Regions from separate parts of the Enterobacter sp. CP102 genome, predicted to be linked through region 3. Evidence: predicted binding sites of a transcription regulator. Region 3 holds the regulator's gene; each other region holds the start of a gene.
The links. Region 3 encodes CRP, which controls carbon source genes, mostly activating them, when cyclic AMP is high. Its sites were predicted from a motif close to ATGTGANNNNNNTCACAT; they were not measured.

Region 1 (10,076 bases), 1.1 Mb from region 3:
CCGTTTATTCGCATGAGAGTGCTGCGGATAAGGATGCGCATAAATTATCAGAATCATTGTTTTGCCTGTCTTTACGCATATTGCCTTTCAGCAAGAGTGTAGACAGTTAATTGATCGGGTTACAATGATAACTGTTATTTATGTATCCAGCGCTCAGGCACTGCGCGGCTCTTTGCCAACGGCGTCATCCGCTACCTCTGTGACAAGATCGCATTTTTTCGGCAGCAGGAAGGTCATGGTTCCGGCAATCAGCAGCGATCCTGCCAGCGCGCACACGGCAACGTTTTGGCCATAAAGATAAATCATCACCCCAACCAGATACGGACCACAGAATCCCCCGAGATTCCCCAGGCCGTTGATGACCCCACGGGCACTACCTGCCACTTCAGGTGCGGCAATCCGACCCGGCATTGACCAGAACGGGCTGGTCGCCGCTTTCAGGAAGAATCCGCAGATAACCAGCGCGATATAGGCGGCCACCACATGCTCACGCAACACCACCGACGCAATCAGCGCAGCGGCGAAACAGTACAGTGAGAAGCGTACCCACAGGCGGCGTTTTCCGCTGCGATCGCTGAAGAGTGAAATCACATAGATCCCGGCAAGCGTTGCCACGAACGGCAGAACCGCCAGGAACCCCACGCTCGCCATATTGCCGCCCGTCAGCCCTTTAAGGATGGTCGGTAGCCAGAGGGTGTAGCCGTAATCACCGGTCTGGTAGAAGAAGTTAAGGATCACCAGTTTCATTAAACCCGGGTTACGGAAGACATCCTTCACCGGCGCCTTGCTCACAGGTGCTTCGGCCAGTTTTGCCGCCCGCTCCGCCGCGAGGGTTTTCACCAGATACTCCCGTTCAGCCTGCGGCAACCAGCGCGCTTCTTCCGGGCGATCGCTAATCATAAACCACCACACTGCCAGTACCACCAACGACAGCAGGCCTTCGATGATAAACAGCCAGCGCCAGTCGAGCGCGGCAATGATCGCACCCGAAACGGGGGCGGTCAGCATCCCGCCCAGCGGGGCAAACATCATCACAAACGCATTGGCGCGCCCAAGCTCTTTCTCAGGGAACCAGTTACTGACCATCGTCAGCACCACGGGCAGCATCCCACCCTCCGACACCCCCAGAATAAAGCGCAGTACCAGCAGCTGATATTCATGGGTGACAAACCCCGTTGCGACCGACACTATCGCCCATGCCACCAGCGACCAGGCAATAAAGCGTTTACCGCTGCCATTTACGGCAATCCGCCCCCCCGGTATTTGCAGGAATAAATAACCAATAAAAAATATACCGCTGGCAATACCCGCCATCTGGCTGGTAATACCTAAATCAGCTTCCATTCCTCCGGGCAGGGCGAAACTAATATTAACCCGATCCATAAACGAAATAATGCAGGCAATTAATACCGGCGTAATAATACGCAACCAACGGGTGCTGGGAATGTTATCGTTCATATTTCATACTCTCTATGCAGAGGTTATTGTTGTCATTACATGAGAACCAGATACAGAGATAAAACGTGAAGTATTAATTAATCGCGTTAGGTAATTTTGCACCCGCAAAATAAGCCGCCACGTTGGCATATACCACGTCACTCATTCTTTTGCGGGTTTCATGGGTGGCACTGGCGACGTGCGGCTGCAAAACCACATTCTCCAGTGCGATCAGTTCGGCCGGAACATGTGGCTCATCTTCAAAAACATCCAGGGCGGCTCCGGCGATAACACCGTTTTGTAACGCCTTAATCAGCGCCTGCTCATCCACCAGCGAACCACGGGCGATGTTGATCAACCATGCGTGTGTCGGCATCACATTCAGTACCGAAGCATCGATGATCCCCCGGTTGGCCTCGCCACCGGATGCGGCAATCACCAGAAAATCGCTCTCGTGCGCAAGGGTGTGCAGGTCCGCGCACCACTGATACCCAAGCCCCTCAACAGGTTTACGGTCGTGGTACAGCACCTGCATATCAAAACCCGCGGCACGGCGGGCAATGGCCTGGCCGATATTTCCCATCCCCAGCAGGCCAATCCGTTTGCCACTTACCTGGGTTGCCAGCGGCAGACCACCGTTAAGCCAGCGTCCTTCCCGGACAAAACGGTCGCCCTGACACAGCTGGCGTGCGCCACTGAGCAACAGCCCCATTGCCAGATCGGCGACATCATTGGTTAACACGCCAGACGTTATCGAGACGGCAATCTGGCGGGAGCGCACATAGTCCAGATCCACCGCATCGGTCCCCACGCCAAAGATAGCCACCAGCCCCACGTGCGGCAGCAGCTCCAGCACGCTGTTTTGCACACCGACATCACCCCGCGTGACCACGGCGGCAATGTTCTCCCCCTGTTCACGCAGAAACGTGATGGGATCATCTTGTTCATACAGGCGAAACAGCGGGAACTCAGCGGCAAGCTGGGCTTGCAGGGTATCAATAACGGGAGCCACCAGAAGGACGGCGCGAGAAAGAGTATTCATGGGATCACCTGTTTGAAGTTCATAACGACTGTGGTCACTATCAAACGGGTTTTTTGTAGGGTTTTTTGCGATCTTCGTCACGCTGAATCGTGTTAAAAAGCGCTGTTACAGCCTCCGTGATCGGTAAGACAAATTAGATGGTTTCGCCCATCGACAGGCGGTAGTGCAGGTCGACCTTCTCAATAGTCGGTAGCCCTTTAATTTTCTTGATCAGGATTTCCGTGGCGACTTTGCCCATTTCCGCGCGCGGCGTCAGTACGCTTGCCAGACGCGGGGAGACCACCTGGCCTATCTCCAGCCCGTGAAAACCGGCGATTGCCAGCGTCTGCGGGACACGAATACCCGATGCCAGGCACTCCTGTAACACGCCAACGGCAAGGTCGTCGTTGGTACACAGAATTCCGTCCATATCCGCGTACATCTGGCGCGCCAGCGTCATCATGCCCGTCCCGATGGAAACGGACGAAACTTTGTTGGGCGCAATGCGCCCTACCTTCAGGCCTGCCGCCTCCATCGCCTGACAATACCCCGCGTAACGCTGCTCATCACGAACGTCCGACATCGAGCCAAAATAGACGATATGCCGCTTTCCGCTTGCCAGCAGCATGTTAGTCATATCCATACCCGCTTTAAAATTGTCAAAACCCACGTTAATGCGCCCAGGGTTATCCGACAGCCCCATCACTTCCGCAACCGGGATTTTCGCGGCGTTGAGGTACTTTTCTGCCCGTAAGGTATGCACTGACTCGGTCAATAACAGGCCTTTGACATTAAATGCCAGTACTGCTGCAATCTGCTCCTCTTCCCGCTGGCGGTCGTAATCGTAGTTCACCACCAGCGTCTGATAGCCGTGCGCCGCCGTGACCGACTCAATACCGGCTAACAGATCGGCAAATATTTGATTATGAAAAGAAGGGATGAGTACGCCAATACGCGGCACCACGGTACTGCTCATGGCGGGGTTATCCGGGTCAGGCTCGTAACCAATTTCCGCAATTACGCTGGCAATACGCCCGGCGGTTTCGGGTTTCACTTTATCCGGCGTGCGTAAATAGCGGCTAACGGTCATCTTCGTTACGCCAGCCAGCTCAGCGATATCATTAAGCGTAATTCGTTGTGCCTTCATCAGTTAACCCGTCAATAACCGCTACCACATCAGGCCATTATGCCTGCCAGCGCAGGAAAAGAGAATCGCGCGAGGCCGCTAACACCCTCTCCTGGCGCGGGATTTACCGCCCCGCCTCACGTTTAATGTAACCCCTTTTCGTAACACGATTTGAAGTGATCCTCATCACAGTTTCACTGGCCGAAAATCCGTGAGATAGAACCCACAACGTTTTCCGTTTTCAGCCGTTAATCAGGATATCAAGATGAAAGATCTTTTCAGCTTACAAGGTAAACGCATTTTAATTACAGGCGCAGGTCAGGGAATTGGTTTTGTCATGGCTCAGGGCCTGGCGCAATATGGCGCGGAAATTATCATTAATGATATTTCTGAAACCCGGGCGAACGATGCGGTCATGAAATTACGCGATGAAGGTGCGACGGCATATCCTGCCGTATTTAATGTCACGGATGCGGATTGCGTAGAAAATGCGATTAGCCAGATTGAAAAAGAAATAGGCACCATCGACGTATTATTTAATAACGCCGGTATTCAGCGCCGCCATCCTTTTACTGAATTCCCGGTTCAGGAATGGAATGACGTTATTTCCGTGAATCAGACGGCGGTATTTTTAGTATCGCAGGCCGTTGCCAAACGGATGATCACCCGCCAGCAGGGCAAAATCGTCAACATCTGCTCTATGCAAAGTGAACTGGGCCGCGACACCATCACCCCTTACGCCGCCGCGAAAGGGGCGGTCAAAATGCTGACGCGCGGTATGTGCGTTGAGCTGGCGCGCCATAACATTCAGGTTAATGGCATCGCGCCAGGCTACTTCAAAACGGCGATGACGCAGACGCTGGTCGATGATAAAGCCTTTACCGACTGGCTGTGCAAACGCACTCCGGCAGCGCGCTGGGGCAATCCACAGGAGCTGGTTGGCGCGGCGGTGTTTCTCTCTTCCAGCGCCTCTAACTTCGTCAACGGGCATCTGTTGTTCGTGGATGGCGGCATGTTGGTGGCAGTGTGAATCCGGAGGCGCTATGACAGGGCAATGTATCATCCTGATGGGCGTATCAGGCACCGGGAAAACAACGGTCGGACACGCTATCGCGCAGCAGATGGGGGCTAAATTCATCGATGGCGATGACCTTCACCCCCGGCAGAATATTGTCAAAATGGCGGCCAGCCAGCCGCTTGATGATAACGATCGCCAGCCATGGCTGGAGCGCATCGCCGACGTTATTTTTAGCCTTGAGCAGAAGAATGAATCCGGCGTGCTGGTCTGTTCGGCGCTCAAAAAACGCTATCGCGACCAGCTGCGCAAAGGCAGCAACAAGGTCCGCTTCCTCTGGTTGACGGGCGATTACGACTGCATTCTGGCCCGAATGCAGCAACGCAAAGGCCATTTTATGCCGGAAGCATTACTGCGCAGCCAGTTTGCGGCGCTGGAAGCCCCCGACAGCAGCGAAACCGATATTGTCGCCATTGATATTGCCCCGACGGTGGCGCAGATCGTGGCGAACGCCTTAACGTTACTCGAACAAACGCACTCCAGGGAGGTGCTGGCATGATTATCGATACCTTAGCCGCAGCGGCTAAAAATGCACTCTATCCGCCGGTTATCCGCAACGCGTTACAGGCGGTTATCGCCCAGGATCCGCTCAGCCTGCCTGCGGGTAAATATACCGTTGATGGCGATAATCTCTTTTTTACCGTCGCCGAAGGCGAAACGCGCCCGCTGGCCGAACAGCGCCCGGAGTACCATCGTCAGTACATAGATATTCATATCGTTCTGGCGGGGAAAGAGATTATTGGCGCAGGCAATAAGGGGCTGACCATCACACCTGATGGCCCGTTTAATGCGGCTCACGACATTGGTTTTTGCGAACATATCAGCAGTGAATCGCTGATCCATCTTCATCCCTTTGAGCTGGCTATCCTGTTCCCGGGTGAATTACACCGTCCGATGAGTGCGCTTGATGCCGGCGCTCCGCTGCGCAAGATTGTCGTCAAAATCAATAACGACCTGCTCTAGAGCACAACGCTGGCCCGCACGGGCCAGCGTCATTAATCAGTTATCCAGCTCACCCATCGATTTCACCTGGTCACGATTAATCTGCTCCGTTTTACCGGTTTCAGCATTTTTGTAAGACACCAGGCCGGTATCTTCATCAACCTGCGGTTTCCCGTCGGTGACGATGGTTTTGCCATCGGTGGTTTTTACTGCCTGGTTAGAGGAGCAGCCCGCGACGGTGAACAGCGCTGCGGCAGCAAAGACAGAAGTGATAAGTAATTTATTTTGCATGGTGTTTTCCCCTGCATTCAGTTGGATTTCGTTATCGACCTAACCATTTTAGGCTAACTGACTGAAAGAGGATGGAAAACCAGAAGGTTCTGAAGGTGGGGATAATGCCCGGCGACGGAAGACCGCCGGGCATTTTTACTTACTTGTTAATCTGCGCGTGCATTTCCTGCACTGAAATCACCTTCTCGGTCGCGTCCGCGTTCAGCGCCATGGCTGTTGCGAAACCGCCGTTCAGGGTGGTGTCGTAGTGCACTTTGTACTGCAGTGCGCTGCGGCGAATCAGCTTGGAATCTTCAATCGCCTGACGGCCCGCCGTGGTGTTGATGATGTAGGTATATTCGCCATTCTTGATACGGTCCTGAATGTGCGGACGACCTTCATGCACCTTGTTCACCAGACGCGGGTTGATACCGGCTTCACCCAGCACAATCGCTGTACCGTGGGTTGCATCCAGCTCGAAGCCCTGTTTCAGCAGCTTGGCAGCCAGGTCAACCACGCGCTCTTTATCGCCTTCACGAACAGAGAGCAGCGCACGGCCTGATTTTCTCATGGTGGAGCTACTGCCCAACTGTGCTTTTGCGAACGCTTCAGCGAAGGTGCGGCCCACGCCCATCACTTCCCCGGTAGAGCGCATTTCTGGCCCTAACAGCGGGTCAACGCCCGGGAATTTGTTGAACGGCAGTACAACCTCCTTCACCGAGTAGTACGGTGGGATGATTTCTTTCGTCACGCCCTGCTGAGCCAGCGTCTGGCCAGCCATCACGCGCGCCGCCACTTTCGCCAGCGGAACGCCGGTCGCTTTGGAGACGAACGGTACGGTACGTGCAGCACGCGGGTTCACTTCAATCAGGTAGACTTCGTTGTCTTTTACGGCGAACTGGACGTTCATCAGACCACGAACCTGCAACTCGAAGGCCAGTTTCTGCACCTGCTGGCGCATCACGTCCTGAATTTCCTGGCTCAGCGTATACGCTGGCAGAGAACATGCAGAGTCACCGGAGTGCACGCCCGCCTGCTCAATGTGCTCCATGATGCCGCCAATCAGCACCATTTCGCCGTCGCAGATGGCGTCAACGTCCACTTCTACCGCATCGTCCAGGAAGCGGTCGAGCAGCACTGGCGCATCGTTAGAGACGCTTACCGCAGTCTGGAAGTAGCGACGCAGGTCGGCTTCGTCGTAGACGATTTCCATTGCGCGGCCGCCCAGCACGTAAGAAGGACGCACCACCAGCGGGTAGCCAATGTCTTTTGCCTTCTCTACAGCCATCTCAATCGCGGTCACGGTGGCGTTTGCAGGCTGTTTCAGCTTCAGACGGTCAACCGCCTGCTGGAAACGCTCACGGTCTTCTGCACGGTCAATCGCATCCGGGCTGGTGCCGATAACCGGTACACCGGCGGCTTCCAGCGCGCGTGCCAGTTTCAGCGGGGTCTGGCCGCCGTACTGCACGATAACGCCTTTTGGCTTCTCGATGCGCACGATTTCCAGCACGTCTTCCAGCGTTACCGGCTCGAAGTACAGACGGTCAGAGGTGTCGTAGTCTGTCGATACGGTTTCCGGGTTACAGTTAACCATGATGGTTTCGTAACCGTCTTCACGCAGCGCCAGAGAGGCATGTACGCAGCAGTAATCGAACTCAATGCCCTGGCCGATACGGTTTGGCCCGCCGCCCAGTACCATAATCTTGTCGCGGTCGACTGACGGGTTCGCCTCGCACTCATCTTCATACGTGGAGTACATGTACGCGGTGTCGGTCGCAAATTCTGCCGCACAGGTATCTACGCGTTTGTAAACCGGGTGCAGGTTGTACTGGTCACGCAGCTTGCGGATTTCCGCTTCGCGGACGCCCGCCAGTTTTGCCAGACGCGCATCGGCAAAGCCTTTACGCTTCAGTACGCGCAGGAAATCAGCGTCAAGGCCGGTGATGCCCAGCTCCGCCACTTGCTCTTCCAGACGAACCAGCTCTTCAATCTGCACCAGGAACCAGCGGTCGATGTTGGTCAGGTTGAACACGCCGTCGACAGACAGGCCAGCACGGAAGGCATCGGCGATGTACCAGATACGCTCTGCGCCTGCGTCTTTCAGCTCGCGGCGAATTTTGGTCAGCGCTTCCGGGTCATCCAGGCTCACTTTCGGGTCAAAGCCGGTCGCGCCTACTTCCAGGCCACGCAGCGCTTTCTGCAGGGATTCCTGCTGGGTGCGGCCAATTGCCATCACTTCACCAACAGATTTCATCTGGGTGGTCAGACGGTCGTTCGCACCCGCGAATTTTTCGAAGTTGAAGCGAGGAATTTTTGTCACAACGTAGTCGATAGACGGTTCGAAGGACGCAGGGGTACGGCCGCCGGTGATGTCGTTCATCAGCTCGTCGAGGGTGTAACCCACCGCCAGTTTCGCGGCGACTTTAGCTATCGGGAAGCCGGTTGCTTTCGAGGCCAGCGCAGAGGAACGGGATACACGCGGGTTCATTTCGATAACAATCAGACGACCGGTTTTCGGGTTCACCGAGAACTGCACGTTAGAACCGCCGGTTTCAACGCCGATTTCACGCAGTACCGCCATCGAGGCGTTACGCATGATTTGATACTCTTTGTCGGTCAGGGTCTGGGCTGGCGCAACGGTGATGGAGTCACCGGTATGGATACCCATCGCATCGAAGTTTTCGATGGAGCAGACGATGATGCAGTTGTCGTTTTTATCACGCACCACTTCCATCTCATACTCTTTCCAGCCAATCAGCGATTCATCAATCAGCAGCTCTTTGGTTGGGGAAAGGTCCAGACCGCGTTCGCAAATCTCTTCGAACTCTTCGCGGTTGTAAGCGATACCGCCGCCGGTGCCGCCCATGGTGAAGGAAGGACGGATGATACACGGATAACCCACGTCAGCCGCAACAGCCAGCGCTTCTTCCATGTTGTGCGCGATACCGGAACGCGCGGTGTCGAGGCCGATTTTTTTCATCGCCACGTCGAAGCGACGACGGTCTTCTGCTTTATCAATCGCATCGGCGGTGGCACCAATCATGGTCACACCAAACTCTGCCAGCACGCCCTGACGCTCAAGCTCCAGCGCACAGTTCAGTGCAGTCTGGCCGCCCATCGTTGGCAGCACCGCATCCGGGCGCTCTTTTTCGATGATTTTGCGAACCACTTCCCAGTGAATCGGCTCGATGTAAGTTGCATCAGCCATTTCCGGGTCGGTCATGATGGTTGCCGGGTTAGAGTTCACCAGAATGACGCGGTAGCCCTCTTCACGCAGCGCTTTACACGCCTGCGCACCGGAGTAGTCAAATTCACAGGCCTGGCCGATAACGATCGGGCCAGCGCCAAGGATCAGGATGCTTTTTATGTCTGTACGTTTTGGCATTGTCTTCTCGGCTCCTGATTATTTAGCGGTCTTACGGTAAAGCTCAATAAGTTCGATGAAGTGATCGAACAGCGGCGCAGCATCGTGCGGGCCAGGGCTGGCTTCAGGGTGACCCTGGAAGCTAAACGCAGGCTTATCGGTACGGTGGATACCTTGCAGGGTGCCATCGAACAGCGATTTGTGCGTTACGCGAAGGTTGGCAGGCATGGAAGCCTCATCCACCGCAAAGCCGTGGTTCTGCGCCGTAATCATTACGGTGTTGTTGTCGATATCTTTCACCGGGTGGTTACCACCGTGGTGACCGAACTTCATCTTCACGGTGTTCGCACCGCTCGCCAGCGCCAGCAGCTGATGGCCGAGGCAGATACCGAAGACCGGGATATCGGTTTCCAGGAAGGACTTAATCGCGTCGATAGCGTAGTCGCACGGCGCCGGGTCACCTGGGCCGTTTGAGAGGAAGATGCCGTCCGGGTTCATCTTCAGCACGTCTTCGGCAGAGGTTTTCGCCGGAACCACGGTCAGGCGGCAGCCACGGTCAACCAACATGCGCAGGATGTTGCGCTTAGCACCGAAATCGTAGGCAACAACATGGAACGGCAGCTCGCTTTCTGGTTTCGCTTCCGGCAGGTCGCCTTCCAGCGTCCAGCTCCCCTGCGTCCAGCTGTAGGCTTCAGCTGTCGTCACTTCTTTCGCCAGGTCCATACCGTTCAGGCCCGGGAAGGCTTTCGCTTTTTCAAGCGCCAGTGCCGCGTCCAGGTTATCACCCGCGATGATGCAGCCATTCTGTGCACCCTTCTCGCGCAGCAGACGCGTTAACTTA
Region 2 (10,076 bases), 1.2 Mb from region 3:
GGTGAAGTGATCCTTGAGGTGCGTAACCTGACCTCGCTGCGTCAACCGTCCATTCGCGATGTCTCCTTCGACCTGCATAAAGGCGAAATTCTGGGGATCGCAGGGCTGGTCGGTGCTAAACGTACCGATATCGTCGAAACCCTGTTTGGTATTCGCGAAAAAGCCGACGGCACCATTACGCTGCACGGTAAAAAAATTAACAACCACAACGCTAACGAAGCCATTAACCATGGTTTTGCGCTGGTGACGGAAGAACGTCGTTCTACCGGTATTTACGCTTATCTGGATATTAACTTTAACTCGTTAATTTCTAATATTCGTAATTATAAGAACAAAGTCGGTCTGCTGGATAATTCCCGCATGAAGAGTGATACCCAGTGGGTTATTGACTCCATGCGTGTTAAAACGCCGGGCCACCGTACACAAATCGGCTCTCTGTCAGGTGGTAACCAGCAGAAAGTGATTATCGGTCGTTGGTTATTAACCCAGCCAGAAATTCTGATGCTGGATGAACCAACCCGCGGTATCGATGTGGGTGCAAAGTTTGAGATTTATCAGCTGATTGCTGAGCTGGCTAAAAAGAATAAAGGGATCATTATTATTTCTTCCGAAATGCCGGAATTGTTAGGGATCACAGATCGTATTCTGGTTATGAGCAATGGTCTCGTTGCCGGTATTGTTGACACCAAAACGACAACGCAAAACGAAATTCTCCGTCTTGCGTCTTTGCACCTTTAAGATCAGGGGCTCCTCATGAGTGCGTTAAATAAAAAAAGTTTTCTCACTTATCTGAAAGACGGCGGTATTTACGTTGTTCTTTTAGTGTTACTGGCCATTATCATTTTCCAGGACCCTACGTTCTTAAGCCTGCTGAACTTGAGTAACATTCTGACCCAGTCTTCCGTGCGTATTATTATCGCACTCGGCGTGGCAGGTCTGATTGTGACCCAGGGTACTGACCTTTCCGCAGGGCGTCAGGTTGGCCTTGCCGCGGTTATCGCCGCTACTATGTTGCAGTCGATGGAAAACGCCAACAAAGTGTTCCCGGAAATGGCAACCATGCCGATTTTCGTGGTGATCCTGATTGTGTGTGCCATCGGTGCAATCATTGGCCTGATTAACGGCATCATCATCGCTTATCTGAACGTAACGCCATTCATCACTACCTTAGGTACGATGATCATCGTTTACGGTATCAACTCCCTGTACTACGACTTTGTGGGTGCGTCCCCAATTTCAGGCTTCGACAGCGGCTTCTCGACCTTTACGCAAGGGTTTATCGCGCTGGGCAGCTTCCGTCTGTCGTATATCACCTTCTATGCGTTGATTGCGGTGGCCTTCGTCTGGGTCCTGTGGAACAAAACCCGTTTCGGTAAGAACATCTTTGCAATCGGCGGTAACCCGGAAGCGGCGAAAGTCTCTGGCGTAAACGTGGCGCTGAACCTGCTGATGATTTATGCCCTGTCTGGTGTGTTCTACGCCTTCGGCGGGATGCTGGAAGCGGGCCGTATCGGCTCTGCAACCAACAACCTCGGCTTCATGTACGAACTGGATGCGATTGCAGCGTGCGTGGTCGGCGGCGTTTCCTTCAGCGGCGGCGTGGGTACGGTTCTCGGCGTGGTAACCGGTGTAATTATCTTCACCGTTATCAACTACGGTCTGACCTATATCGGCGTGAACCCGTACTGGCAGTACATCATCAAAGGCGCAATCATTATCTTCGCGGTCGCGCTGGATTCACTGAAATACGCCCGTAAGAAATAAACACGCTCTGCATTATCTGGCCCGCTCTCTGAGCGGGCTTTTTTATTTTACGCAAGCGTCAGTTCTTGTTCGGTGACGATACGTTCAAACCCTTCGAGTTCAGAAAGTTTGCAGGCAATCCACTGTTGTGAAAAGGCCTCGCCCAGGCTATCAATCAAATATTGGTTGCCGGAAAATGCCTCGATAGCGTGCTGCTGGAAAAGCGGGAGTACAGGCTCATCATGTTGCGCTTCAGGCAAATCTTGCTCATCGATGTTTTCCAGTCCATACAGCATACCCGTCAGGATGGTCGCGACCGCCAGATAGGGATTGGCATCTGCACCCGCCAGCCGATATTCAATACGACGATTGCCTTCGTCCGAGCAGGGGATGCGTAGCGCGGCAGAGCGGGTGTTATAGCCCCAGGAGTTGAATAATGGCTCGGTCAGGTTTTTACGCAAACGGCGAAACCCGTTAACACCTGGAGCAAAGATGGCGATGGATGCGGGCATCAGCGCCAGCTGGCCTGCGATACATAAACGCATCATGCCATTGAGTTCCTCAGCGGGTGAAGCAAACACGTTTTCGCCATGAATATTATTCAGACTGAAATGGAAATGCAGACCGCTGCCTGACAGAAGGCTAAAGGGTTTAGCCATAAAGCTGGCCTGAAGACCGTTTTTTTCGGCGACAAAGCGGGTCAAACGGCGCAATCCCAGCACGTTATCGCACGTCTCAACCACCCGATGACTGTGCCTGAGGTTCAGTTCGAACTGACCAGATTCAGCCTCAGCTACGATCCCGGTGAGTGGGATATGCTGGCTTTGTGCCAGCTGTTCCAGCTCATCAAACAGCGCCGCGTGTGCTGTTGAGGTGTCCATTTGAAAACAGCCTTGATTGTGCGGATCCTGAGCGCCTTTCCCTGTCAGATAGAACTCAACTTCCGGCGCAATCACCGGGAAAAGCCCGTGCTGGTGGAAGCGTTCGAGGACGTTCTGCAATATCACGCGGGGTTCAAACGGGCAGCTTTCCCCGTTACTGTCTTTCATCGTCAGCAGGATCTGCGCGCTGTGCTGCGGATCGTGTAACGAAGGGCGCAGGGAACCGGCAACCGGAACGCATAACCGGTCTGGCTCATCATCAAGCGGTGCGGCAATCTTCCCTTTCTGATCCATCGAATAGACCGAGAGGGGAAAATAGCAGCCGTTCCCGAGACTCAGCATGTTATCCACTGAAAGCCGCTTACCGCGCATAATGCCATTGATATCGTTCAGGTAAACGTCAATGTGTTTTGTCTGCGGATAACGCTCCAGATAATCCGCCACTTCCACCGAAAACGTGCGCGTCATGGCAGCCATTTTCTCATCGAAATAGAGGCCGGAATTATGTGTCCCCGGAAGAGATAACCCCGGAAAGTTGAAGTACTGGCGGATATTTTTCAGGAAAAAAGCATTCATTATTGAGTTCATAGTCATTCTTCAATGAAGCCGTAACGGCAGTGAACTCAGCTTAAAAGGGCGGGCGTAAAGGCGGGATAAAAAGAGAGGCTCGTGGCGTAAAGAAAGAATAAAAGAGGGCTACTTTTTCTCTTTTTTCTGCATATCCAGCAGTTGCTCTGGCGTGACCGCCGGGTAACCCTGCGCATCTTCCGGTACTTCGTGCATCGCCGGGATTGGCACCAGCGGGCCCAGGAAGCGCGGTTCGCGTTTGAATATGTACAGGTCAGCCAGCGCACCAAAACGGGCACCGAATTCACGCACGCGCACGCTAAGCATATCTTTTGGTGATGGCACGGCATAACACTGGGCCTGAATACCCATATGCAGCGCGATAAACAGCGCGCGTTCACAGTGGAAACGCTGGGTAATGATGATGAAGTCGTTAGTGTCGAAAACCTTGCGGGTCCGCACGATAGAGTCGAGGGTACGGAAACCGGCGTAGTCGAGCACGATATCCGCCGGATCAACGCCAGCAGCAATCAAATCCTTACGCATCGTAACCGGCTCGTTGTAGCTTTGCAGAGCGTTATCACCGCTAAGCAGCAGGTAATTCACTTTGCCGCTGTTGTAGGCGTTCAGCGCGCCCTGAATACGGTAACGGTAATACTGATTGATAACGCCAGTGCGATAGTACTTGGCGGTGCCAAGCACCACGCCTACCTGACGGTAAGGGAGGTCTTGCAGGTCATCAAAGATGTAGGGGGCGGTTTTCCAGCTCATCCAGCGGTCGAGACCAAGCGCAGTCAACAGCAGTATGCCGACCAGGACAGACAGGCTGTAAAAAACGCGCTTTAACATACAGATGGCTCGTTCCGCAGATGAGATTTCACTCAGGCTACTTTACCCGTCCGGTAAGAGCAAGAAACAGCGGTTCAACTGAGGGGTTTTTCATCAGATGGGCGGGCATTTCTGCCCGCACTCAGTATTACGCCAGCAGTACGCGGTCAATGGTGGTACAGCCGAGCGCTTTCAGCGTGGCGGCGGTTGCATCCCACTGGATCAGCGGCGCATCGGCAATTTCTGCCAGAATCGCGCGCTGGATATCAGGGTAATCGTACCCGTTCAGGCTCAGCAGGTTCAGTGCGCCTTGCAGAGGCGGCAGCGTTGGGTTGAATGCCGCATTCTCAGCGTAGCTGCCGCTAAAGATGCGGCCATCACGGCACTGAAGCGCCACGCCGCTTGGAGATTTGCTGTACGGGGTATGGCTTTTATTGGCGGCAGTAATTGCCGCTTCGCTCAGTGCATCACCGGAAAGCGCAAAGCCATGATCCTGCTCGTCCATCAGCAGGGTTTTGATATCCAGATCTTTCGGGCCAAAGGCGTCTGGCAGGTAATCCCCCAGCGTGTGCGGTGCACGGCCCGGCAGGTTGATACGCAGTTGCAGCCCGCTGTTCAGTTCATTCATAAACTGGCGACAGTGGCCACACGGGGTGTAGTTAACGGTAATGGCGCTCAGCGCTGTTTCGCCGCGAAGCCAGGCGTGGCTGATGGCGCTCTGCTCTGCGTGAACCGTTTGCTGCATGGTCGCGCCGAGGAATTCCATATTCCCGCCGAAATACCAGGTTCCGCTCACGCCGCGTGCAATGGCACCAACGTTGAAGTGGGAGAGATCGGCGCGGGCACAGGCGGCAGCCAGCGGCAACAGTGCGAAAGCCAGCGCGTCTTCGTCCAGCCCCGTCGCCTGTTTGAGCGTCGTGACGTGCTCTGCCGTCAGCAGGGCGGGGAAATGCTCATCCGCCAGAACCGGGGCCAGGGCTGACTGCAAATTCTCTGCAAGCTGGGCGAAAGCGGCTTGAAAACGTGGATGCATGGCGATGCCTCATAAAGGTTAATGGATCGGTAGTGTACGGAGCCGTTAGGGCTTAATATGTGATCCACTTCTCATTATGTATGCAACTTATGAAAACAAAATAAAATTTGCGCGACGTATCGCAAATTTTAGCCCACAACGGCCAGAATAATCGGGAAGACGAACGGAGCAATCAGGGAGGTGATAATCCCGCAGATCACCAGTGCCAGCGAGCTGAATGCGCCTTCCTGGTAGTCCAGTTCAGCGCAACGCGCGGTACCCAGAGCGTGCGACGCTGTCCCCATCGCCAGACCACGGGCCGCTTTGGTGCGAATACGCATGGCATTTAACAGGCTGTGGCCAAATACGGCGCCAAGGATACCGACGAAAATGACGCACATGGCGCTGATGGCTGGAATGCCGCCGATGCTGCCACCCACGGCCATCGCGATAGGCGTGGTGACGGATTTCGGCAGGATTGAGGCAGCAATTTGCGGAGATGCCCCCATTAGCAGTGCGACGGATGTCCCGGTGATCATCGCCACCAGGCTGCCGACAAAACAGATGGTGATGATGGATTTCCAGCGCGCGCGGATCTGGTGTAACTGTTCATATAAAGGAAAGGCAAGGGCGACGACGGCAGGTTGCAGCAGGTCGTTTAAAATTTTGCTGCCCGCGAAATAGCGTTCGTACGGGATACCCGTCAGCAGCAGAAAAGGAATAATCACCACCATTGCGACCAGCAACGGGTTAAGCAATGGCATCTTAAAACGTACGGCAAGCTTACGCGCGGCGAAAAACACAACCAGCGTTAACGGCAGCGACCACCAGATATTGGCCATCATTTTTTTGTTTTCTCCCCAACCACTTTACGTTCGCCATGAACCAGATGCGAACTCCAGCTGACTACCAGGAAAACCACCAGCGTGCTTATCGTGCAAGACACCACAATGGGGCCGAACTGCGCTTTGAGCAAATCAAAGTACTGCATCACCCCGACACCGATAGGTACGAACAGCAGGGCCATATAGCGGATGAGTACGAAGCAGCCCGGGTTGACCCATTTTGCCGGCAGGATTTGCAGCGCCAGCAGCACAAACAGGATCAGCATTCCGATAATGCTGCCAGGAATGGTGATAGGGAGCAGCGACGCGAGGAAAATCCCGGCGTAGAGACAGGCGTAAATCAGGACGAATGCGCGCAAGTACTGCCAGATGATATTCAATGATTTGCTCATGGTGAAAGTCCTTGATGAAACGCATTCATCATACAATTAAACCCAGAAATGTGCCACGGATCACATCATGAATTTTGAGCATACCAGACATTCCTGAATGGAACGTCGGGCATTTCCACAAATGGACAGCGCGCCGGTTAAATGAGAATATATGTTTCATATATGAATCGTTACGGTATGTATAAATGGGAATCGTAAAAATATCTGACCTGCTGCATGACGACATCCGTGATGCCAGCAAGGCTATGTCGCGTTCGGTGAACGCACAGGCCGAATACTGGCTCCGTCTGGGGATGCTGTGCGAACTCTATCCTGAACTTAACTACCAACAAATTAAGATGATGATGCTGAAATCAGGATCCGACCGTCTGCTGGAGGTGATCAATGCCGTCAATAATCATTAAAACCGCTGACGAGCTGGCAACACAGCGCCATGCCGGTGAACTGCTCGCCTCCGTGTTTACCATGTTAGACGGATTTATCCAGCCCGGCGTCACGACAATGGCAATCAACAACCGGGTGGAAGATTTTATTGTCAATGAGCTGCACTCTCGCCCGGCCAGTAAAGGGCAGTATGACTTTCCATACGTGCTGAACACCTCAGTGAACGAGGTTGTTTGCCACGGGATCCCGAAAGAGTCGGAGCACCTGAAAAGCGGGTCGATCGTTAACGTGGATATCACCCTTGAGAAAGGCGGCCTGATTGCCGACTCCAGCAAAATGTACCTGATTGGTGACGTGTCACCGCTGGCGCGTCGGCTGGTGAAAAAAACCTATGAAGCGATGTGGAAAGGGATCAAGGCGGTGAAACCTGGCGCAACGCTTGGGGACATTGGACACGCTATTCAGTCACATGTTGAAGGCAATGGCTATAGTGTGGTGCGCGAATATTGCGGACACGGCGTGGGCAAAGAGATGCACGAAGATCCGCAGGTACTGCACTACGGCAAACCGGGTGAAGGCGCGGTGCTGAAAGAGGGAATGGTGTTTACCATTGAGCCGATGGTGAATCAGGGCGACAGCCGGATCAAAACCAAAAAAGATGGCTGGACGGTGGTCACCCGCGATAAAAAACTGTCGGCCCAGTGGGAGCATACCATTGCCGTTACAGCCGATGGCTTTGAAGTGCTGACGCTGCGCCCTGACGAGACGATCCCGGATTAACCCCCGTAGCGGGCGGTGAGCTTATCCAGAAACGAAAACAACGCCTGATTCATTTCCTGGTAGTCATGCGAGCGTAATTGTTCAGGCGTTTCTACAAAGCGCAATTCCCCCGCCTGGCGTAAGTCGCTTTGCGAATGCGCGATAAGCAGTTCAACCACCTCTGGCGTCAGCTCCGGGTGACACTGGAAACCGTAAACCCGCTCGCTGTACTCCACTATCTGGCGCGGACAACCTTCGCTGTACGCCAGGATTTTCGCCTGTGGCATTAACCCTGGCATATCGTTATGCCAGTGGCCCACCGCCAGTTTGCTGCCAAACCCGGCGAACAGCGGGTTTGCTTTACCCGCCTCAGTGAGGGTAATGGGAAACTTACCGATCTCTTTTTCCGGGCTGTGGCTGAACGTGGCCCCCAGAGCCTCGCCGATAAGCTGGGAGCCGAGACAAACACCAATCACCATTTTACCTGCCTGAATGGCGCGGCGAATGACGGCCATCTCTGCCCTGGCGTCAAACCACGGGCACTCCTGAAGCGTGGTTGCTGGCGACTGCGGTCCGCCCATCACGATAAGCATATCGATGTCGTCCAGCTTTTCCGGCAAGGGCTCCTCTTTATAGACTCTGGAGCAGGTCAGGGTGTGACCATGCTGTTTACCCCAGATCTCATAAGCGCCGGGCGCTTCGAAATGCTCGTGAATAATAAAATGGATGTGCATTGCGTATCCTTCAGGTTAAGTGTACAAGCAGCATCTTAACGGGAAGGGAGGATTGCGAAATGCCAACCATTATAGACAGAACGCCAATTCACGACGATGCCATCGGCTGGTCGAGAGGGGCGATTCGCTATGCGCGTGGCGAAGTGGATCCCCCGCATCATCATCCGCAAGGCCAGCTGCTGTTTGCCACCAAAGGGGTCATGCTGGTGGAAACGGGCAGCAAACGCTGGGTGATCCCCCCGCAGCGCGCATTGTGGATCCCGCCTTTTCAGGAACATACCTACAGCGTGTTGTCCGCCACGGAACTGCGCGCGGTGTGGTTCAGCCCCACGCTTATCGCTCGCTGCGAGCCGTTTATGCGCAGAGACGAGGTTCACGTGATCATGGCAACGCCGCTGTTTAAGGAGCTGATTGCCGGGTTGTTCAGCGCGGAGTACCGGCCAACGAGCCAGCGCAGTATGGCCGTTTTACTGCTGGAGATCCTCAGTGAAACGCAGCACATTTCAGCGGAGCTACCGATGCCGGTCGATGAGCGATTGCACCGGGTTGCCCGTGACATCATTGCCGGCGATCTCTGGACTGTGCCGATGGAACAGCTGGCGGAACGGGCGACGATGTCAGAGCGCACTTTTACGCGGCTGTTTATCAAAGATACCGGATTCAGCTTCCGCGTCTGGCGCCAGCGTGCAAGGATTTGTGCCTCGCTCGATCTCCTGGCCAACGCCATGCCGGTAAAGCAGGTGGCCTGGAAACTGGGGTTTTCCGGCCCGGCGGCATTCGCTGCGGCGTTTCGTTCGGTTATGGGGGCTACGCCCGGGGAATTTCTTCCTGAGCAGAAGGGCTTCCCAGCGCTATAGAGAGCGGCTACCATAGCGCGTCTTTTTTCACAGGTACTGATATGCGTGTTTTACTGGCCCCAATGGAAGGCGTGCTCGACTCTCTTGTGCGCGAGCTTCTGACCGAGGTGAACGATTACGATCTCTGCGTGACGGAGTTTTTGCGCGTGGTCGATATGTTGCTGCCAGCAAAATCATTCTACCGACTCTGCCCGGAGCTGCATCGTCAGAGCCGTACCACCTCCGGCACGCTGGTGCGTATTCAGCTGTTGGGTCAGTACCCTGAATGGCTGGCGGAAAACGCCGTCCGCGCGGTTGAGCTGGGCTCGTATGGGGTTGATCTCAACTGCGGCTGCCCGTCTAAGCTGGTGAACGGTAGCGGCGGCGGGGCAACCTTGCTCAAAGATCCGGAGCTGATTTACCGTGGCGCGAAAGCCATGCGTGAAGCCGTGCCCACGCATCTGCCGGTGACGGTAAAAGTGCGTCTGGGCTGGGACAGTGATGCACGGCAGTTCGAAATTGCCGATGCGGTGCAGCAGGCCGGGGCTAGCGAACTGGTGGTACATGGCCGTACCAAAGAAGATGGCTATAAAGCCGAACGCATCAACTGGCAGGCAATTGGCGAGATCCGCAAACGACTTACCATTCCCGTTATCGCCAACGGCGAAATCTGGGATTACGCCAGCGCGCAGGCCTGTCTGAAAGAGACCGGTTGTGATGCGGTGATGATTGGTCGCGGCGCCCTTAACGTGCCCAACCTCAGCAGGGTAGTGAAATACAACGAGCCGCGCATGGCCTGGCGGGATGTCGTCACCTTACTGCAAAAATATACCCGCCTGGAAAAGCAGGGGGATACCGGTTTGTATCACGTCGCGCGAATTAAACAGTGGCTGAGCTATTTGCGTAAAGAATATTCTGAGGCGCTGGGATTATTCCAGGAGATCCGCACGTTACAGACATCGGCCGATATTGCGCGCGTCATTCAGTCAAAATAATAAGCGTTAATTTGCTCACACTTTTTTAAAATATAAAACAAATCCGGTTTTCAATGTGGCACGAGGGTGTTAAGGTGCCACTGTTTTCAACGCAGGATTG
Region 3 (10,076 bases):
AACGCGCGGCAGGTCGCACTCGTCATCCACCAGCTCGTTCACCTGTGCGATGACGATGCCATCATGGAAGGCTGCGGCTTCTACCAGGGCTGGCGTATCTTCGGTGCTGGCACCTGTATAGAGGTTACCTTTGCGGTCGGCTTTGAAACCGGCAATCAGCGCCACGTTGGGCGAGAGGTCTACGTACAGGCGGGAATAAAGCTCGATGTAAGTATGGATGGCCCCAATTTCGAGTTGCCCGTCTTCAAGCAGCTGCGAGATACGCAGGCTTTGCGTCCCGGAGAAGGAGAAGTCCAGCTTGCGGGCGATACCTTTCTCGAAGATATCCAGATGTTCGCTACGGCCGACGCTTGGCATGATCATATGCAGGTCGTGGACGATTTGCGGGTTCACTTCAGCAAGTGAACGGGAAAGGAAATCCGCCTGCTTCTGGTTGTTGCCTTCCAGGACGACTTTGTCGCCAGGGGCGATCAGTTTTTCCAGCATGGCGACAAGATCGCCGGTTGGCAGTACCTTGCCCTGCACCGGTACGGACGCCAGACGACGCGCTTTTTCACTGCGTCGGGTGTTCCATTGCCGGGTGGGTGTTTGCCCAGATAACATTATTAACCTCCTGATTCAGCACATCATTTTGATTTGCTTAACGCTGAATAAAGTGTGCACTCTGGTGAGAAACGCATCAATTAAGCGTAGAGACTAATCATTAGCCTGAGAGTAATAATCAGCGTAAAGATTTGTGATCGGGATCAGTTCATGTTTCGGAAAAACAGGCTAAACGGGGTACAATTCGGAAGGTATAGTAAATAACTGACAAGAATCAGCATCGCCGTTATGACCCAAATCATCCCATCAGACTTCGACATTGCAGCCGAAGAGAGCGCAGAATTTGTGCCCATGCGTGGCGTAGCCAACCGCCATTTGCAGACCATGTTGCCGCGCCTTATCCGCCGCAAGGTGCAGTTCACCCCACACTGGCAACGTCTGGACTTGCCGGACGGGGACTTTTTGGATCTCGCCTGGAGCGAAGAGCCGGAGCAGGCTAAACATAAACCCCGTCTGGTGGTGTTTCACGGTCTGGAAGGCAGCCTGTACAGCCCATATGCACATGGTCTGATCCAGGCGGCGAAAGAGCATGGCTGGCTCGGCGTGGTGATGCATTTTCGTGGGTGCAGCGGCGAGCCAAATCGCCAGAAGCGCATCTACCATTCAGGCGAAACCGAAGACGGCACCTGGTTTTTACACTGGCTGAGCGACAATTTTGGTACGGTGCCCACGGCGGCCGTGGGCTATTCGCTGGGCGGAAACATGCTGGCCTGCCTGCTGGCAAAAGAGGGCGACACGGTTCCTCTGGATGCTGCGGTGATTGTCTCTGCCCCGTTTATGCTGGAGCAGTGCAGCTACCATATGGAAAAAGGTTTTTCCCGGGTGTATCAGCGTTATCTGCTCAACCTGCTGAAAGCCAATGCCGCGCGTAAGCTTAAAGCCTACCCGGACACCCTGCCGGTGAGCCTGCGTCAGCTGAAGAAGGTGCGCCGTATTCGCGAGTTCGACGACTTGATCACTGCCAAAATTCACGGTTTTGCCGATGCGATAGATTACTATCGCCAGTGCAGCGCCATGCCGCTGTTGAGCAAAATCACCAAACCGACGCTTATCATCCATGCGAAAGATGATCCGTTCATGGATCATCACTCCATCCCCGCGCAGGAATTTCTGCCCTCCAACGTGCAGTATCAGCTGACCGAACATGGCGGCCACGTTGGCTTTGTCGGCGGCACGCTGAGACGCCCGCGGATGTGGCTGGAAACACGTATTCCAGCCTGGTTAACCGCTTTTCTGGACGGTAAAAAATGATTATCCCCTGGCAAGATCTGGCGCCCGAAACGCTCGATAATCTTATTGAAAGCTTTGTATTACGCGAAGGCACAGATTATGGTGAACAAGAACGTTCGCTTGAACAAAAGGTCAACGATGTAAAGCGCCAGCTCAAAAGTGGCGAGGTGGTGCTGGTATGGTCTGAGCTGCACGAAACGGTCAATATCATGCCCCGCAATGCCTTTCACGACTGACCTTTAACACTATTCCAGTCAGGGAGTTGCTATGTCTGCCAGACATCCGGTTATTGCCGTTACAGGCTCAAGTGGTGCGGGTACCACCACCACCAGCCTCGCCTTTCGCAAGATTTTCGCGCAACTGAATTTACGGTCCGCAGAGGTAGAAGGCGATAGCTTTCACCGCTACACCCGCCCTGAAATGGATATGGCGATCCGCAAAGCTCGCGATCTCGGCAAACACATCAGCTATTTTGGGCCAGATGCCAACGATTTCGGTCTGCTGGAGCAAACCTTCAAAGAATACGGACTGAGCGGCAAAGGCCAGTCGCGCAAGTATCTGCACACCTATGACGAAGCCGTTCCCTGGAACCAGGTGCCAGGCACTTTTACTCCCTGGCAGCCGCTTCCTGAACCTACCGACGTGCTGTTTTATGAAGGATTGCACGGCGGTGTGGTGACCACGCAGCATGACGTGGCACGCCACGTGGACCTGCTGGTCGGCGTTGTGCCGATTGTGAACCTGGAGTGGATCCAGAAGCTGACGCGCGATATCAGCGAGCGCGGTCATTCACGCGAAGCGGTGATGGATTCGGTTGTTCGTTCGATGGAAGATTACATTAACTTCCTGACGCCGCAGTTCTCACGCACCCACATCAACTTCCAGCGCGTGCCGACGGTAGATACCTCCAACCCGTTTGCGGCCAAAAGTATCCCGTCACTGGATGAGAGCTTTGTGGTGATCCATTTCCGTAATCTCGAAGGCATTGACTACCCCTGGCTGCTGGCTATGCTGCAAGGCTCGTTCATTTCTCACATGAATACGTTGGTGGTGCCGGGCGGGAAAATGGGGCTGGCGATGGAATTGATTATGACACCGCTGGTGCAGCGGCTGATGGAAGGGAAGCAGATCGCATAAGCTCGTTTTGCCCGGTGGCGCTACGCTTACCGGGCCTACGTGCGTGCTTTTGTTGGGCGGGTTAGCGCAGCGCCACCCGCCACAACATTACGCCTCGATCACTTCATACGAATGCGTTATTTTTACCGCTTTCTCCAGCATTAATGCCACAGAGCAGTATTTCTCCGCAGAAAGATCCACCGCGCGTGATACCGCAGCGTCTTTCAGCTCTTTGCCGGTCACAATAAAATGCAAATTGATGTGCGTAAACAGGCGTGGTGCTTCTTCACGACGTTCAGAAGTGAGTTTAACTTCGCAATCCGTCACGTCATGACGACCTTTTTGCAAAATCGACACCACGTCAATCGCGCTGCAACCACCTGCCGCCATCAGCACCATCTCCATTGGGCTTGGTGCTTTATCGCCGGAGTTCCCATCCATCAAAATCTGGTGTCCGGAAGCGGATTCGCCCAGGAACGTTAAACCTTCAACCCATTTCACACGCGCTTGCATATTCATTAACTCCAACGTTGCATTTTTGGTGACAGATTACGCGTACGTTACATTTCTCGCAACGGAAGGCGACCTGCATCATGCTGAAGCGAGACACCAGGAGACACGCGACAAAAGCTATGCTAAAACACTCTGGATGCTACAGTAATACATTGACGTTACACATGTATGCAGAGGACATCAAACTTTACTGGCTGCGAATATTACGACAGCCGACTTCCCAGGGTATGGGTAAGAATTCGATTGCAACCCCAGAGTCTGGATGCATCTTATGACTCTGGTGACAGCTTATAACAGAGGATAACAGCGCATGGTGCTTGGCAAACCGCAAACAGACCCGACTCTCGAATGGTTCTTGTCTCATTGCCACATTCATAAGTACCCATCGAAGAGCACGCTGATTCACCAGGGTGAAAAAGCGGAAACGTTGTATTACATCGTCAAAGGCTCGGTGGCAGTGCTGATCAAAGATGAGGAAGGGAAAGAAATGATCCTTTCTTATCTGAACCAGGGCGATTTCATCGGTGAACTGGGCCTGTTTGAAGAAGGCCAGGAACGTAGCGCCTGGGTTCGTGCAAAAACCGCGTGTGAAGTGGCCGAAATCTCTTACAAGAAATTCCGTCAGCTGATTCAGGTTAACCCTGACATCCTGATGCGTCTTTCTTCGCAGATGGCTCGCCGCCTGCAAGTCACGTCTGAGAAAGTGGGTAACCTCGCCTTCCTGGACGTAACGGGCCGTATCGCTCAGACCCTGCTGAACCTGGCGAAACAACCAGACGCAATGACCCACCCGGACGGAATGCAAATTAAAATTACCCGTCAGGAAATTGGTCAGATCGTGGGTTGCTCCCGTGAAACAGTAGGCCGTATTCTGAAAATGCTCGAAGACCAGAACCTGATCTCCGCCCACGGTAAAACCATCGTGGTTTACGGAACACGTTAATTCCGGTCAAACGGCGTGCCATCGCAAGGTGTCACGCCGTTTTTGTCTCTACTCCCCATGTGGCGCAGGCTAATTTATCACCCGGAAGTTAACTACGCACTGCGACAAACGCTGGTGTTGTGCCTTCCTGTGGCCGTGGGTTTGCTGCTGGGCCATCTGCAACAAGGTCTGTTGTTTTCCCTGGTTCCCGCCTGCTGCAACATTGCGGGTCTGGACACTCCGCATAAACGCTTTTTCAAACGCCTGATTATTGGCGGCTGTCTGTTTGCAGGCTGTAGCCTCGCCGTGCAACTGCTGCTTGCCCGTGATATTCCGCTCCCCCTGATCCTGACCGTGCTGGCCATGACGCTGGGCGTAACCGCTGAAATCAGCGCGCTACATGCCCGGTTGCTGCCCGCATCGTTGATTGCCGCCATCTTCACGCTGAGCCTCGCGGGGAATATGCCGGTATGGGAGCCGCTATTGATCTACGCGCTGGGAACCCTGTGGTACGGCGTGTTTAACTGGATCTGGTTCCGCCTGTGGCGCGAACAACCGCTGCGTGAATCGCTCAGCCTGCTCTACGTGCAGCTTGCCGACTACTGCGAAGCCAAGTACACCCTGCTCACTCAGCACACGGACCCGGAAAAATCGCTGCCGCCGCTGCTGGCGCGCCAGCAAAAAGTCGTGGATCTGATTAGCCAGTGTTACCAGCAGCTGCACATGCTCGCCGCCAATAAAAATCATGACTATAAGCGGCTGCTGCGTATCTTCCAGGTGGGTCTGGATTTGCAGGAACATATCTCTGTGAGCCTGCATCATCCGCAGGAGGTGCAAAAGCTGGTCGAGCGCAGCCACGCCGAGGCGGTGATCCGCTGGAATGCCCAAACCGTGGCAGCGCGCCTGCGCATCCTGGCTGACGATATCCTGTATCACCGCTATCCCACGCGTTTTAACATGGACAAGCAGCTCGGGGCGCTGGAGAAAATTGCCCATCAGCACGCGGATAACCCGGTGGGCCAGTTTGCGGCGTGGCACTTCAGCCGTATTTCCCGCGTCCTGCGGACTCAGCGGCCGCTTTACCCGCGTGACCTGATGGCCGATAAACAAAAGCGTCTGCCGCTGCTGCCAGCCCTGAAAAGCTATCTGTCTCTGAAATCTGCCGCGCTGCGTAATGCCGCGCGTATCAGCGTGATGCTCAGCGCCGCCAGCCTGATGGGCGTCGCGCTGCACCTGCCGAAACCGTACTGGATCTTAATGACCGTACTGTTTGTTACGCAGAACGGCTATGGTGCCACGCGGGTGCGCATTCTGCACCGGGCAGGCGGTACAATCGCGGGGCTAATCATTGCCGGCGTGACGCTGCACTTCCACGTACCAGAAGGCTATACGCTGCTGGGGATGCTGGCGATCACCATGGTGAGTTATCTGATTATTCGCAAGAACTATGGCTGGGCGATGGTGGGCTTTACGGTCACTGCGGTATATACCCTGCAACTGCTCACGCTCAATGGCGAACAGTTTATTATCGCCCGCCTGGTCGACACGCTGATTGGCTGCCTGATTGCCTTTGGCGGCCTGGTCTGGCTTTGGCCGCAGTGGCAAAGCGGGCTGTTGCGCCAGAACGCCCACGATGCGCTGGAAGCAGATCAACAAGCGATACGCCTGATCCTGAGCGACGACCCGCAGCCTTCGCCACTGGCGTATCAACGCATGAAAGTCAACCAGGCGCATAACGCCCTGTTTAACTCACTCAACCAGGCGATGCAGGAGCCGGGCTTTAATTCCCACTATCTGGCAGACATGAAACTGTGGGTAACGCACAGCCAGTTTATCGTCGAGCACATTAACGCCATGACCACGCTGGCGCGCGAGCACACCATGCTGACACCCGATCTGGCGCAGCGCTATTTGCAGTCCTGTGAGATTGCCCTGCAGCGATGTCAGCAGCGTCTGGAGTACGACGCGCCGGGAGAGGCGGGAGATTCGAACATTCTTGAAGCACCGGAAACACTGACGCATGGCCCAATGAGCACCCTGGAGCAGCATTTGCAGCGCATCCTCGGGCATCTGAGCACCATGCACACCATTTCGTCGGTGGCATGGCGTCAGCGTCCGCATCACGGAATTTGGCTAACGCGGATATTAAAGCGCACGCCGTATTGAATCACGTCCGGCTGGATTGTAGGCCCATGCAAGCGCAGCGCCGCCGGGCAATCAGGTTATCCCCGGACGATCTTCTCGACCGCCGCCGCAAAGCGGTTTAACCCGTCTTCGATGTCTTTGTCTTCAATCACCAGCGACGGCGCGAAACGCATCACGTCCGGCCCGGCATTTAGCACCATCACCCCTTCATCAGCTGCGGCGTGCAGGAAATCACGCGCACGACCTTTGTACTGCGGCTTCAGCTCAGCACCCACTAACAGCCCCATTCCGCGGATCTCGCTGAACACATCGTACTGCTCATCAATCTGCTGAAGGTGTTTCACGAACCGCTCGCGCTTCGCATTAACGCCGTTCAGCACTTCTGGTGTGTTGATGATATCGAATGCCGCACCGGCAATGGCGCAGGCCAGCGGGTTGCCGCCGTAGGTCGACCCGTGAGAACCCACGTGGAACGCGGAAGCGATATCCTGCGTGGTTAGTACCGCACTGACCGGGAAACCGCCGCCGAGCGCTTTGGCGCTGGTCAGGATATCTGGGGTCACGCCGTAGTGCATATAGGCAAAGAGATCGCCGGTACGCCCCATGCCGCTCTGGACTTCATCAAACACCAGCAGCGCCTGGTGCGCATCGCACAGTTCGCGCAGGCCTTTGAGGAATTCAGGCGTTGCCGCCGTTACGCCGCCTTCACCCTGAATCGGCTCGACCACTACCGCGCAGGTGTGGTCATCCATCACCGCTTTTACCGCGTGAAGGTCGTTAAACGGTACATGGATAATATCGGCCGGTTTCGGGCCAAAGCCATCGGAATACTTCGGCTGCCCGCCAACGGAGACGGTAAACAACGAACGCCCGTGGAAGGCGTTATGGAAGGCAATGATTTTGGTTTTGTACGGGCTATGACGGGTTGAAGCATAGTAGCGTGCCAGCTTGAAGGCCGTTTCGTTGGCTTCAGTACCGGAGTTCATGAACAGCACACGCTCAGCAAAGGTCGCGTCGATGATCTTGCGCCCCAGGCGCAGCGCAGGTTCGTTGGTAAAGACGTTACTGGTGTGCCACAGGGTTTCGCCCTGGGTTTTTAACGCCTCCACCAGCGCAGGATGACAATGACCGAGCGCCGTCACCGCAATCCCCCCCGCGAAATCAACATACTCTTTACCCTGCTGATCCCATACGCGGCTGCCCTTCCCTTTAACCGGGATAAATTCAGCCGGTGCATAAATCGGCAGGATCACTTCATCGAATGTCGCGCGGGTAATTGCTGATTGTTCAGTTGCCATGTCATGCCCATCCATTTTATGTCACATTGATTGTGAAAATATAATCACAAAATATGCATAAAAAATCACAACAAGGCAATAAAAATTCAGCGATTGAGGAAATTCGCCAGCAGCTGATGTCCCTGCTCGCTCAGGATGCTCTCAGGGTGGAACTGCACGCCTTCGAGATCCCATTCCTTATGGCGAATACCCATAATTTCGCGGGTGTCGCTCCAGGCGGTGACGTCAAAGCACGCTGGCAGCGTGGGCGGATCAATCACCAGAGAGTGATAGCGCGTTACGGTTAACGGGTTATTTAATCCGCTGAATACGCCTGTACCGTTGTGGGTAACGGGTGACGTTTTGCCGTGCATCACTTTTGCCGCACGCACGATGGTCGCCCCAAACACCTGACCAATCGCCTGATGCCCCAGGCAAACGCCCAGAATCGGCAGCTTACCGGCATACTGTTTTATCACGTCCAGAGAGATGCCTGATTCTGACGGGGTACAGGGCCCCGGTGAGATAACGATTTTCTGCGGGGCAAGCGTTTCAATATCAGCAAGGGTGATGTCGTCATTGCGGCGGACCACCACCTCCGCACCCAGTTCGCAGAAATACTGGTACAGGTTCCAGGTAAAGGAATCGTAGTTATCTATCAGCAGGATCATGGCGGCTCCACAACAAAAAGGCGCCCTATTCTACTCAGTTTCGCGCGCTTCGCTCACCACTTTACTAAAGATGGCAGTCAACGCGCTTAAATCGCCCATCGCACCACTCTGGTTGGCTACGACCCACTGCTCAGGATCGATATCGCGCCAGTCCAGCGCGTAGCCCGCATGGATGGCCAACTGGTCAAAGAAAATGCGTTGGGCAATACCATTGCCGCTCATAAAAGGATGCAGCATATTGATTTCACAATAGTAATGGCTAATCCGCTCGATAAATTCCTCTTTCTGAAGACCCACCAGGTACCGGTCGTTTTCCAGTGCCGCCATCAATTCATTACCCATCTTCTCGATGTATTCGAAATGGCAAAAAGGAATGTCACCTTTGAAAATATCGTCCGTACGGTATTCGCCTGCCCGTTTCATCTCTCTGCGATACAGATGGCGGTGAATAAGGCACAGATGGGGCAACCCAGGTGCTGAAGGCCCAAGTTCCAGCATCTCAATCTGGGGAACTGAAGGGCCATGACCCTTTTCAAGGAGACAACTGGCCTTAAAATTGACGTTACGCTGCTGCTCCCAGAGACGGGATTTTTGCTTGTCGGTGAGTTTTTTCACTTAACGCCTCCCTGAATATGTCCGTTTGCCACAAGTATAAGCAGCAAAACGCGCTTTCGCAGGGAGGGTCAGAAACGCGGGCAAAGAATGCCCGCGCAGGAAAGATTACGGCAGAACTTTTGCAGAAAGGATCACAACCGGTTTGGACGGCACATTCTGATATGGGCCTACGTCGTGGGTTGGCACCTGAGAAATTTTGTCCGCCACGTCCATCCCTTTCACAATTTTACCAAATACCGCGTACCCGAAGTCACGCTGACCGTGGTCGAGGAAGGCGTTATCCGCAACGTTGAGGAAGAACTGGCTGGTTGCGCTGTCTTTATCCGCAGTACGGGCCATAGAGATGGTGCCACGGGTGTTGAGCAGGCCGTTGTCCGCTTCGTTTTTGATTGGCGGGTTAGGTTGCTTTTGCTGCATCTGCTCTGTAAAACCACCGCCCTGCACCATAAAGCCCGGGATCACGCGGTGGAACGTGGTGTTGTTATAAAAGCCACTGTTCACGTAATCGAGGAAGTTTTTCACAGAAACAGGGGCTTTCTGGCTATTCAGTTCCAGCTCAATGTTCCCGGCGGAGGTGGTCAGCAGGACGTGAGGGTCTCCTTTTGCTGCCAGCGCAGCAGGGGAGACGGCAGAAAGAGCAAACACAGCTGCGACAGCCGCCAGTGTTGATTTGAGCATGAGAATTCCTTAACAAAGCGCAGTATAAAAAGCGAATGGCTTGATTCTAAAGAGCAGTATGAACGGAGACCAGCCTTTTACCTAATTTTACGAAATTGAAACAGTTGTTACCGCGCAAACGATTGGTTATACCGCCCATTAGTGTGATTTAGATCACACTAAAAACTGCAATGAAGCAATCATTACCCTTAAAAGATAGGAATAGATCACTTTAGCGACTAAAATCTGCCCGCTCTCAGCGCCCCCTGGGCGCTTTTCTTTTTCTGAACAGGCCAGACATGACTAACAGCAATCGCATCAAGCTCA

Region 1: idnO (gluconate 5-dehydrogenase) is a predicted target of CRP. The motif match lies at 3,759-3,776, and genes of this name have one in related genera.
Region 2: cdd (cytidine deaminase) is a predicted target of CRP. The motif match lies at 5,110-5,127, and genes of this name have one in related genera.

What each region holds. Positions count from the first base shown of each region.
Region 1 is NZ_CP104014.1:707,155-717,230, reverse strand. Features, by position in the region: gene kefF (glutathione-regulated potassium-efflux system oxidoreductase KefF) at 1-57, opposite strand, end outside; gene N1249_RS03420 (MFS transporter) at 154-1,458, opposite strand; gene N1249_RS03415 (2-hydroxyacid dehydrogenase) at 1,532-2,479, opposite strand; gene N1249_RS03410 (LacI family DNA-binding transcriptional regulator) at 2,613-3,605, opposite strand; gene idnO (gluconate 5-dehydrogenase) at 3,850-4,614, shown strand; gene N1249_RS03400 (gluconokinase) at 4,628-5,158, shown strand; gene N1249_RS03395 (YhcH/YjgK/YiaL family protein) at 5,155-5,622, shown strand; gene N1249_RS03390 (YgdI/YgdR family lipoprotein) at 5,659-5,892, opposite strand; gene carB (carbamoyl-phosphate synthase large subunit) at 6,032-9,256, opposite strand; gene carA (glutamine-hydrolyzing carbamoyl-phosphate synthase small subunit) at 9,275-10,076, opposite strand, start outside.
Region 2 is NZ_CP104014.1:3,103,490-3,113,565, reverse strand. Features, by position in the region: gene mglA (galactose/methyl galactoside ABC transporter ATP-binding protein MglA) at 1-738, shown strand, start outside; gene mglC (galactose/methyl galactoside ABC transporter permease MglC) at 754-1,764, shown strand; gene N1249_RS14710 (glutamine synthetase family protein) at 1,812-3,200, opposite strand; gene sanA (outer membrane permeability protein SanA) at 3,321-4,040, opposite strand; gene cdd (cytidine deaminase) at 4,168-5,052, opposite strand; gene N1249_RS14695 (CidB/LrgB family autolysis modulator) at 5,181-5,876, opposite strand; gene N1249_RS14690 (CidA/LrgA family protein) at 5,873-6,268, opposite strand; gene N1249_RS14685 (ParD-like family protein) at 6,454-6,672, shown strand; gene map (type I methionyl aminopeptidase) at 6,653-7,432, shown strand; gene N1249_RS14675 (type 1 glutamine amidotransferase) at 7,429-8,145, opposite strand; gene N1249_RS14670 (helix-turn-helix domain-containing protein) at 8,205-9,002, shown strand; gene dusC (tRNA dihydrouridine(16) synthase DusC) at 9,044-9,976, shown strand.
Region 3 is NZ_CP104014.1:4,347,156-4,357,231, forward strand. Features, by position in the region: gene mdcA (malonate decarboxylase subunit alpha) at 1-603, opposite strand, end outside; gene N1249_RS20615 (hydrolase) at 832-1,854, shown strand; gene N1249_RS20620 (YheU family protein) at 1,851-2,069, shown strand; gene N1249_RS20625 (phosphoribulokinase) at 2,101-2,970, shown strand; gene N1249_RS20630 (OsmC family protein) at 3,058-3,462, opposite strand; gene crp (cAMP-activated global transcriptional regulator CRP) at 3,773-4,405, shown strand; gene N1249_RS20640 (YccS/YhfK family putative transporter) at 4,463-6,550, shown strand; gene N1249_RS20645 (aspartate aminotransferase family protein) at 6,607-7,827, opposite strand; gene pabA (aminodeoxychorismate synthase component 2) at 7,914-8,477, opposite strand; gene N1249_RS20655 (putative adenosine monophosphate-protein transferase Fic) at 8,508-9,092, opposite strand; gene ppiA (peptidylprolyl isomerase A) at 9,198-9,770, opposite strand; gene tsgA (MFS transporter TsgA) at 10,049-10,076, shown strand, end outside.